3 regions of the Kitasatospora sp. NPDC091207 genome follow, and region 1 is predicted to be linked to each of the others. Evidence: riboswitches for the same ligand, from Rfam matches in the RefSeq annotation. Region 1 holds a riboswitch; each other region holds the start of a gene.
The links. Region 1 has a riboswitch for cyclic di-AMP ahead of ACIQTO_RS12875 (peptidoglycan DD-metalloendopeptidase family protein). Riboswitches for the same ligand answer to the same signal wherever they lie in the genome.

Region 1 (3,266 bases):
GCGACGTCCGCCTGGTCTTCCCCGAACCGGCCCGCGACGCGGACGAGTTCGGCCACCGCGTGCACCAGCTGCTGACCGCCGCGCACGGCGACCTGCCCGCCCACCGGTCCTGACCGAACACCGGACGGATCGACACCGGACGGAGCGACACCGAACGCCCCACCCGGTACCCACCGACCACAGGGTGACGGCCCGTCCGATTCCGGGCGGGCCGACCGCATTCCGGGCGGGCCAACCGCATTTCCGGCGGTCCGGTCACATTCCGTCCGATCCCATCCGGCCTCCGGCCCGGACAGCCGTCCGCTGACCCCGAAAAGCCCTGGAGGGCCAACGCGGCCGCCCCAAGAAAACCCATCGCGACAGGGGGGGTGAACGGACATCAGAACCGGCACCCGATATCCGGTGGCGGAAACGCGCAATGGCCGGCCCGGCTCACGAAGGAAATTCGTGAGCCGGGCCGGCCTGGGCGTGTCCCGCGCCCATGATCCACTGATGGTGCGGCGATCACCCGGTCGAGCGGTCACCCGACATGACCATCCCGGGAGGTCGTTCGCCCCGCACCCAGCGGTGGTCCGACCTCAGGTCAGATGGAGACGCCGTGCGCCCGCAGGTAGGCGATCGGGTCGATGTCCGAGCCGTACTCCGAGCCGGTGCGGACCTCGAAGTGCAGGTGCGGGCCGGTCACGTTGCCGGTCGCGCCGGAGAGGCCGATCTGCTGGCCGGCGGTGACGGTCTGACCGATCTTCACGCCGATCGAGGACAGGTGCGCGTACTGGGCGTACTTCCCGTCGGCGAGCTTGATCTCGACCTCGTTGCCGTAGGCGCCGCCGTTGCCGGCCTTGACCACGGTGCCGGCCGCGATGGCGCGCAGCGGGGTGCCGGTGGAGGCGACGAAGTCGGCACCGGTGTGGTGGCCGGAGGACCACATCGAGCCGGCCACGCCGTAGGCGGTGCCGAGCTTCGGGTTGGCGACGGGGGCGACGTAGCCGGAGGTGGCGGCCACGGCGGCCGGGGCCTGGGTGGCGGCCGGCGCGGCCGGCTTCGCGGCGGGGGCGGCCGGCTTGGTGGCCGGGGCCTGCGCGGGCTTGGCGGCCTGGACCGGCTTCGGCGCGGCGGCCTTGGCGGCCGGCTGCACCGAGTCCTGCGAGGCCTGCGGCTTGGCGGCGGGGGCGGCGGGCTTGGCGGCGGGGGCGGCCGGGGCCGCGGCGGCCTTGGCGCCGAGCGCGAGCTGCTGACCCGGGAAGATGAGGTTCGGGTTGGCGCCGACGACCGAGCGGTTGTGGTCGTACAGCGCCTGCCAGCCGCCCTCGACCTGCTTGGCGTCGGCGATCTTCGACAGGGTGTCCCCGCCGGCGACCTTGTAGGTCTCCTCGGCCGGAGCGGCGGCGGGCTTGGCGGCCTCGGCGGCGGCCGGAGCGGCGGCCTGGGCAGCGGCGGCCGGCGTGGCGTCGACGCTGGTGGCGCCGGTCCAGGTGCTGGTCTGCGCGGGCTTCGCGGCCGGGGCGGTGTGGGCCTGGGCGCTGATGGTGGTCACCAGCGGAAGGGCGAAGGCGGCGCCGGTCACGGCGGTGGCGATGCCGATGCGGGCGGCGCGGGGCAGGGCGATACGACGAGCCTGTGCGGGCATGGGGAACTGTCCTCTCCGACGCCTGCGAGGTGAGCTGTCGGGTTCGGGCTGGAGTTGCCCGGCCGCATAGCGCGGCTTCACCCCAAGCCGGACCGTGAATTCCGGTCCGGCGACTTACCTTTGGGTCCCCCGCTCCTGCCGTACAGAGTTCGGTTCGTACCACCGGGCAGCGGCAGGACTAGGCGTTCCACCCGGTGGCCACCCGGGCCAATGCCGGGCGGTCGCTGAACTAAAGCCCATCCACCCGGGTGAAGCAATGTCGATCTCTTGAATCGACAACCAATGCCGGAAAGATCGTGACACTCCGAATGATCGGCTGCACAGTATGTGCACAATCGATTCACCGCGTGCCACTGATCCGCGACGCTCCGCCGATTTCGATGTCCGTCCGCATGCGATCACCTACGGAAAGCCATCTGCCGACACACCCCCGGTGAGCCTTGTCACGTCGTCTCCCGGGGCGCACGATCGGGCGGTGATGACCCCCTCCGAGGCCGGCACCCTGCGCCTGGGCACCGCGCAGGGCCGCTGGGTCCTCCTGGCGACGGTGCTCGGCTCCAGCATGGCGATGCTCGACGGCACCGTGGTGAACGTCGCCCTGCCCCGGATCGGCACCGATCTCGGCGCCCCGCTCGCCGCCCTGCAGTGGACGCTCAACGCCTATCTGCTCACCCTGGCCGGCCTCATCCTGCTCGGCGGCGCCCTCGGCGACCGCTACGGACGGCGCCGCGTCTTCCTGATCGGTGTGCTCTGGTTCGCCGCCGCCTCGGCGGCGTGCGCCGCGGCGCCCACCATCGAGGTGCTGATCGCCGCCCGCGCGGTGCAGGGCATCGGCGGGGCACTGCTCACCCCCGGCTCACTGGCGATGCTCCAGGCCGTCTTCCACCCGGACGACCGGTCGGCGGCGGTCGGCCTCTGGTCCGGTCTGGGCGGGGTGTCCGCCGCGATCGGCCCGTTCCTCGGCGGCTGGCTGGTGGACGGCCCCGGCTGGCGGTGGATCTTCCTGCTGAACGTCCCGCTCGCCGTCCTGGTGATCGCGGTGGCTTCCCGGCACGTCCCGGAGAGCCGGGACGAGAGCGCGACCGGCCGGTTCGACGCCCTCGGCGCGGCACTGGCCGCGCTGGCCCTGGGCTCGGTCACCTATGCCCTGACGGCCGCGGGCGGCGGGCTCTCGCCGGAGGTCTGGCTGGCCGGCGCGGCGGGGCTGCTGCTGGGCACGGCCTTCGTCGTGGTCGAGCGCCGTGTCCCGGAGCCGATGCTGCCACTCGGCCTCTTCTCCTCCCGGCTGTTCACCGCGGTGAACCTGGTCACCCTCTGCGTCTACGCGGCCTTCAGCGGCGTGTTCTTCCTGCTGGTCGTGCAGTTGCAGATCGTCTCCGGGTTCTCCCCGCTGGTCTCCGGGCTGGCCCTGGTGCCGATCACCGTCCTGATGCTCGCGCTGTCCGCCCGGGCCGGCCGGCTCGGCAAGCGGATCGGCCCGCGACTGCCGCTCACCGTGGGGCCGCTGATCTGCGCGACGGGCGTGCTGCTCATGCTGCGGATCGGCCCGGACGCCTCGTACTGGACGGACGTGCTGCCGGCCGTCACCGTGATGGGCTGCGGGATGGTCCTACTGGTGGCGCCGCTGACCGCGACGGTG
Region 2 (3,266 bases), on a different contig from region 1:
CGACGTACGTGCCGTCGCCGATGTAGATCGCGACGTGGTAGACGCCCGAGTCCTGGCCGTTGTTGGACCAGAACAGCAGGTCGCCCGGCTTGAGGGCGTCCAGCGAGACGTGGGTGCTGGCGGCGGCCTGGTCGGCGGCGACCCGCGGGACGGAGATGCCCGCGGCGCGCAGCGCGGCCTGGGTCAGGCCCGAGCAGTCCCAGCCGCCGTTGCCGGTGCCCCCGTAGACGTAGGCCTGGCCGACCTTCGACTGGGCGAAGGAGACCGCGGCGGCCATGCTGCCGGTGGCGGCCTGGGCCGGGGCCTCGGCCGGCGCCTGGGCGGCCGGTGCCTTGGCCCCGGTCTGCGCGGCCGGCTCGACGGCGGTCGTGGTGGAGCCGGCGGCCTGGCCGGTCTTGCCCGTGGAGCGGTCGAACCAGTCGAAGCCCTGGCCGGATCCGTCGGAGGCCTGCGCCTTGGCACGGTCGCCCAGGCTCAGGTGCTGGCCCGGGTAGATGACGTGCGGGCCGGCGGTGAGGGAGCCGCGGTTGAGGTCGTACAGCCGCTCCCAGCCGCCCTGGATGTTGTTCTTGTCGGCGATCGAGGAGAGCCAGTCGCCCGCGACCACGGTGTAGTCGTCGGCCTTGGTCCCGGCGTCCTGACCGGCGGCCTGGCGGTGGTACTGCTGCCAGTTCTGACCGCCCTGCGACTGCTGGGCGGAGTCGCCGGCGGCCGGGGCCGGGGTGGCCTTCGGGGCGGCCGCGGGCGCGGCCGGCTTGGCGGCGGGGGCCTGGGTCTGCGCCGGGGCCGGGGTGGCCTTCGGGGCGGCCGGCTTGGTGGCGGTGGCGGTGTCGACGGCGGCCGGGGTGCCGCCCTTGGTGAGACCGGCCTGGACGGAGCAGACCGGCCAGGCGCCGGGGCCCTGCGAGGCGAGCACCTTCTCGGCGATCGCGATCTGCTGGTCCTTGGTGGCGAGGTCGGCGCGGGCGGCGTAGGCCGTGCCGCCGAACGCCGCCCAGGTGCTGCTGGTGAACTGGAGGCCGCCGTAGAAGCCGTTGCCGGTGTTGATGCTCCAGTTGCCGGTGCTCTCGCACTGGGCGACCTTGTCCCAGGTGGCGACCGAGGCGGCGGAGGCGGTGCCGGAGGTGAGGCAGGGGACGGTGAGGCCGATGCCGACGACGCCGAGGGTGGCGATCGCGCGGCGGGTGCGGCCGGACAGTCGGGTGCCGTTGGTGGGCAGCATGAAGACGTGGTCCTCTCCCACGCCTGCGAGGTGAGCTGTCGGATTCGGGCTGGAGTTGCCCGGCCGCGCTGTGGACGCGGCTTCACCCCTAGCCCTGAACCGGTTCGCGGACCGGTCCCGGGCGACTTACCTGTGGTTCCCCCGCTCCTGCCGTGGTGCGTTCTGCGCTGCCAGCGCACCCGACGGCAGGACTCGGCGTTGCGGGTGGGCTGGGTCCGTGTGGCCACGAACGGGGAGCACGTTAAGCAGACTTAAGTTCAAACCGCAAACATGTGTGACGCTCGTCACGGTTTGTGAAACGGGTGGTGAATGGCTGTCCACCATGATCAGAAATGACCGATTTCGGGCAACGCCCGTCGGAGTCACGGCAACTGCCTATGCTTCAGGACGTCAGGACCGACGCGGCCGTCCGGGGGGAGGGCTACGCAACGATGGCCATGGACGAGGACCCGCGGGCCGGTCGGCCGGCCACGCGGGCACGTGGAGCGCACCGCCGGGCAAAACACCGCAGAGCGGACATCCCACCCATAGAGCCCCGAACTCCCGTACGTCGTCGGACGATGCTGCGCTGGCTCGCCGTCGGCACGGTGTTCGCGGCGGTCGGCGGCGAGGAGGCGCTGCGGCGCTCCCTGGACGGCGGCGCCGAGCCCGTGGCCGCCGTCCAGGGCCCCGCCCCGGCCCCGGCGGCGGACGGCCCGCCCGCCGGGCACCTGCACGACGCTCCGTCGCCTCCCTCGCCCCCGGGGACGCCCGGTGCGGGCCCCGACGCCGCGTCGGCGGGCACCCCCGGGGGCACCGTCACGTCCGGGCCGCCCGCCGCCGCACCCGGCCCCGCGCCCACGCCCGACCAGGGCGGCCGCCGCTGGTCCGATCCGGCCGGCTGGGGCGGCCGGGCGCCCGGCCCGCAGAGCGCCGTCCGGATCACCGACCGGGTGCTGCTCGACACCGACGCCACTGTCGGGTCGCTGCTGGTGGAGTCCGGAGGCGCGCTCACCTTCGCCGCCGACCGCAGCCTCACCCTGGCCGCGGCCGGCAACGTCGAGATCCGCGGCACCCTCGCGCTCGCCCCCGACGGCGCCGCCGTGCACACCGTGCGGTTCCCCGCCGTCGACGAGCGGCGGTTCCGGGGTGACGGCATGAAGGTGGTCGACACCGACGTCGGCCTCTGGGTCACCGGCGCCGGGTACCTGCGGCTGGACGGCGCCGCCAAGACCGCCTGGGTGCGCGCGGACCGGGCCCTCGCCGCCGGCGACACCACCGTCAGCCTGGCCGCGCCGCCCACCGGTTGGCTGCCCGGCGACGAACTGGCCGTCACCCCGACCGGCCCGCCGGACGAGGACGGCTTCTCGGCCCGCTACGACCTGGCCGTCGTCCGGTCCGTCAGCGGATCCACCGTCACCCTGGAGGCGCCGCTCAAGCACCCGCACCCCCGGGTGGGCGCCGGAGGAGACGTCACGGTCGGCGCCGAGGTACTCAACCTGACCCGCAGCGTGCGGGTCGAGGGGACCGCCGGGGGGCGCGCCCACGTCCACCTCACCAGCAGCCGCCGGGCCGACCTGCGGCACGCGGCGCTGCGCTGGGTCGGCCCGCGCGCCGACACCGAGGAGTCCTGGAAGGGCGCGGACGGCAGCGTGCCGGTCACCGCCCCGGTGCTCGGCCGCTACGGGCTGCACTTCCACATGCTCGGCGACACCACCCGGGGCACCGTCGTCGAGGGCGTCGTGGTCCGTGACGCGGGGAGCCACGCCTTCGTCCCGCACGCCAGCCACGGCATCACCTTCCGCGGCTGCATCAGCCACGACACCTGGGAGGACGCCTACTGGTGGGACGGCCCGCCGGACACGCGTACCCCGCAGCAGCCGTCCGACGACATCGTCTACGACTCCTGCGTCGCCTCCCGCACGCTGCTGGAGCCCAACCCGCGCGCCTACCGGCTGGCCGGCTTCAACCTCGGTGCCGGCACCGGCGGCAAGGCACTGGACTGCGTGGCGGTCGGCGTCCAGGGGGCCGACGGCGCCTCCGGCTTCGAGTGGCCGGAGAACAG
Region 3 (3,266 bases), on a different contig from region 1:
TGGCAGACGTTAGCGAGTCCGGGCGAGCGAGTCCAAACCCCTCCCAACCCGAATATTTGACCCGCAATCGGACACCAGACCGGTCCGCCGCAAAAGCCGCAGGCCCGGCCTCCCGCGAGGGGAGACCGGGCCTGCGGCGGCGGACGTCGGATCAGACGCGCACGATGGCCGAGATCGGCAGCATGCTGGCGGTCTCGTACCGGACGTTCGCACCGGGCTTCGGCGCGTGGATGACCTGGCCGCCACCGACGTAGATGGCGACGTGGCTGCGGTCCGCGCGGTAGATGATCAGGTCACCGGGCTGGGCGTTGGCGATGTTGGTGCCGACGTTGGTGCCGACCGTGGCCTGGGCCTGCGAGGTGCGCGGCAGCGACACGTCGGCCTGGGCGTAGGCCCAGCTGGTGAGGCCGGAGCAGTCGAACGAGCCCGGGCCGGAGGCGCCGTAGACGTACGGCGCGCCCAGCTTGCTCTCGGCCGCGGCGATCGCGGCGGCGGCGCGCGAGCCATTAGCCGCGGGCGCGGACGGCGCGGCGGCGGCGGACGAGGCGGCGGCGGGCTTGGCGGCCGCCGAGGACGAGCCGGCCAGGTTGTCCCGGCTGTTGTCGCGGGAGGCCCGGTCGGCGTCCGCCTTGGCCTTGGCCTCGGCCTTGGCGGCGTCCGCCTTGACCTTCGCCTCGGCGGCGGCCTTCTCCTCGGCCGCGCGCAGCGCCTGGCGCTCCTGCTCGGTCAGCGTGTTGAGCAGGTCCTGGGCCTTGGCCAGCTTGCCCTGGACCTCCTCCTTGGAGGCCTTCAGCTGCTGGGTGGTGGCCTCGAGCTCGGCGAGCTTGCCCTGGGCCTCGTTGCGGTCCTGGTCGAGCCTGCGCTGCTGCTCCTGAAGGTCCTTCAGGACATTGGACTGGGTGCTGCCGGCCTGGTTGATCGCACCGGCCTGGGTGAGGAAGCTGTCCGGGCTGGACGAGAGCATCAGCTGGACGGTCGGCGATATGCCGCCGTTGCGGTACTGCTCGCCGGCGATCTCGGCGAGGCCACCCTGGGCCTCGGTCACCGAGGCCTGCTGGCGGGCCACCTTGTCCTGCAGCTCACCGACCTGCTTCTGCAGCTCCTGCTGCTTGGCCTGGGCACCGTTGAGCTTCTCGGTGGCCTGCTCGGCCTGCTCGTTGAGCTGGTCGACCTGCTCCTTGACCTGGTCCTTGGTCGGCGTCGGGTCGGCGTGGGCGCCGGACTGCGCGGAGAGGGCGACCGCCGCAGCGGCGACACCGGTCAGGATCGAGACCCGGGCGCGGCCGGCGGGCTTGGGACGACGATGGGACGCCACGAAGGCGGACTCCTTCTTCCTACGTCCGCCTACCGGGTGAGCTGACGGGTTCGGGCCGGAAGCGTGCCCTACGACGCCTCACCGGCCGCTCTCGCGGTCGACCTGGCGCCGATTCACCCCGGAGGAACATGGTTCCCCGGCTCCGCTCCACAGCACCCCCGACTACTGGGCTCCCCGTCGGGCAGACGACCTGCCCCGCTGCTTCACGAACTCGGCGGTAAACCCCCGCCGCCACCCTGGCTGGGTGATCGACTGTGCGGTGGTTCGAGGCACGACCCTAGTAACAGAACCGTGATCCGTTCAAATCCTTGTCAGAAAAATGCCGGAAGAATATCCAAGTTCACTTGTGAATATGACCGAGTGTGATCACCAGCCCACACGGAGCTGATCGTTTGTCACCATGCCGCCGTGAATGCCGACGCCACCCCCGATCAGGAGGTGGCGTGGATCACAGGGCCGTGTCCCGGCCCGTGGGCGTGTCGTGCCGGTCCGTCAGACCCGGCGAATGGTGTTGATCTTCATCGCGTCGGCCTTCATCACCTTCACGACGTCACCGGTGTGCGGCGCGTGCACCACCATGCCGTTGCCGATGTACATCCCGACGTGGCTGCGGTCGTCGCGGTAGATGATGAGGTCGCCCGGCTGGGCCTCGGCGAGCGAGGGGACCCGGGAGCCGTAGTTGGCCTGCGCCTGCGAGGTGCGCGGCAGCGTGACACCGGCCTTGGCGTACGACCAGACCATCAGGCCCGAGCAGTCGAAGGTGTTCGGCCCGACGGAACTCCACTGGTACGGCGAGCCCTGCTTGCTCATCGCGTTGGACACGGCCGACCCGGCCATGCCGCTGGCCTGCGGCAGGCTGCCCAGATCGGCCCGCTCGCTGCCGCGCGAGGCCCGGTCCGCCTGCTGCTGGGCGGCCTTCAGCGCCGCCCGGTCCGCCGCGCTCAGCGAGTTCAGGAGGTCCTGAGCCTCCTTGAGCTTCTTGTTGACCTCCGCCTTGGACTGGTTCAGGTCCTTGGTGGTGTTGTCCAGGGAGGCCAGGATCGCGGCCGCCTCCGCCTTCTGCTGGTCCAGCCGGCGCTGCTGGTCCTGCAGGCCCTTGAGCGCGTCGGCCTGGCTGGAACTGGCCTGCTGGACGCTGGACGCCTTGTCCAGGTAGCCGGACGGGTCGGAGGAGAGCATCAGCTGGACGGACGGGTCGATGCCGCCGGTGCGGTACTGCGCACCCGCCACCTCGGCCAGCCCGGCCTGGAGCTGGGTCATCTGGTCCTGGCCGCGGGCCACCTGGTCCTGGAGCTGGTCCGACTGCTTGCGCAGCTGGTCGGCCCGCTCCTTGGCGCCGTTGTACTTCTCGGTGGCCTGCTCGGCCTCCTCCTGCAGCTGGTCGATCTGCGCCTTCACGTCCTCCTTCTTGGGGGACGGACTCGGCGCGGCGTGCGCGGCGACCTGGGCGGAGAGGGCGACCGCGGTCGCCGCGGCAGCGGTGAGCACGGAGACCCGCGCGCGGCTCGGCTGCTTGGGACGGCGGTGGGTGGCCAAGGGACCGGCTCCTTCTTCCAACGGACTCACCCGATTGGGTGAGAATCCGGAAAATAGGTTTGACGCCAGACCCTAGTGAAGATCCACGCTTTGCGCCACTCCCCCAATGGCGTGAACCTCCGCCCGCGGCCATGACTTCACCGGATCCTCACAACCCCGCAAACCGGGCGCTGACCAGGCGTCACTCCGGCCTGGCCAGCGCCCGGTCGAGGTCAGGGCCGGGCCAACCGGTTCAGCAGCAGCACGGAAGCCACGGGGCGCGCACCGGCCTTCCGCACGCCCTCCGCGACCTCCCGGTCGGCGGAGACCACCACCACCGGCCGCCCCTGCGGCTCGGCCCGCACCAGCCGGCGGATCAGCTCGTCCGCCGTCTCACCGGTCCGGCTGAACCGCACCCGGACCCCGCGCGGCGGCG

Region 2: another riboswitch for cyclic di-AMP. It lies ahead of ACIQTO_RS30525 (transglycosylase family protein); the one in region 1 lies ahead of ACIQTO_RS12875 (peptidoglycan DD-metalloendopeptidase family protein).
Region 3: another riboswitch for cyclic di-AMP. It lies ahead of ACIQTO_RS06670 (NlpC/P60 family protein); the one in region 1 lies ahead of ACIQTO_RS12875 (peptidoglycan DD-metalloendopeptidase family protein).

The regions. Positions count from the first base shown of each region.
Region 1 covers NZ_JBIVVS010000005.1:295,864-299,129, forward strand. Annotated here, with positions in the region: gene ACIQTO_RS12870 (DUF2470 domain-containing protein) at 1-113, shown strand, start outside; gene ACIQTO_RS12875 (peptidoglycan DD-metalloendopeptidase family protein) at 584-1,627, opposite strand; cyclic di-AMP (ydaO/yuaA leader) riboswitch at 1,632-1,792, opposite strand; gene ACIQTO_RS12880 (MFS transporter) at 2,106-3,266, shown strand, end outside.
Region 2 covers NZ_JBIVVS010000024.1:115,361-118,626, forward strand. Annotated here, with positions in the region: gene ACIQTO_RS30525 (transglycosylase family protein) at 1-1,243, opposite strand, end outside; cyclic di-AMP (ydaO/yuaA leader) riboswitch at 1,230-1,390, opposite strand; gene ACIQTO_RS30530 (hypothetical protein) at 1,783-3,266, shown strand, end outside.
Region 3 covers NZ_JBIVVS010000002.1:448,453-451,718, forward strand. Annotated here, with positions in the region: gene ACIQTO_RS06670 (NlpC/P60 family protein) at 152-1,315, opposite strand; cyclic di-AMP (ydaO/yuaA leader) riboswitch at 1,326-1,480, opposite strand; gene ACIQTO_RS06675 (NlpC/P60 family protein) at 1,808-2,851, opposite strand; gene ACIQTO_RS06680 (NYN domain-containing protein) at 3,064-3,266, opposite strand, start outside.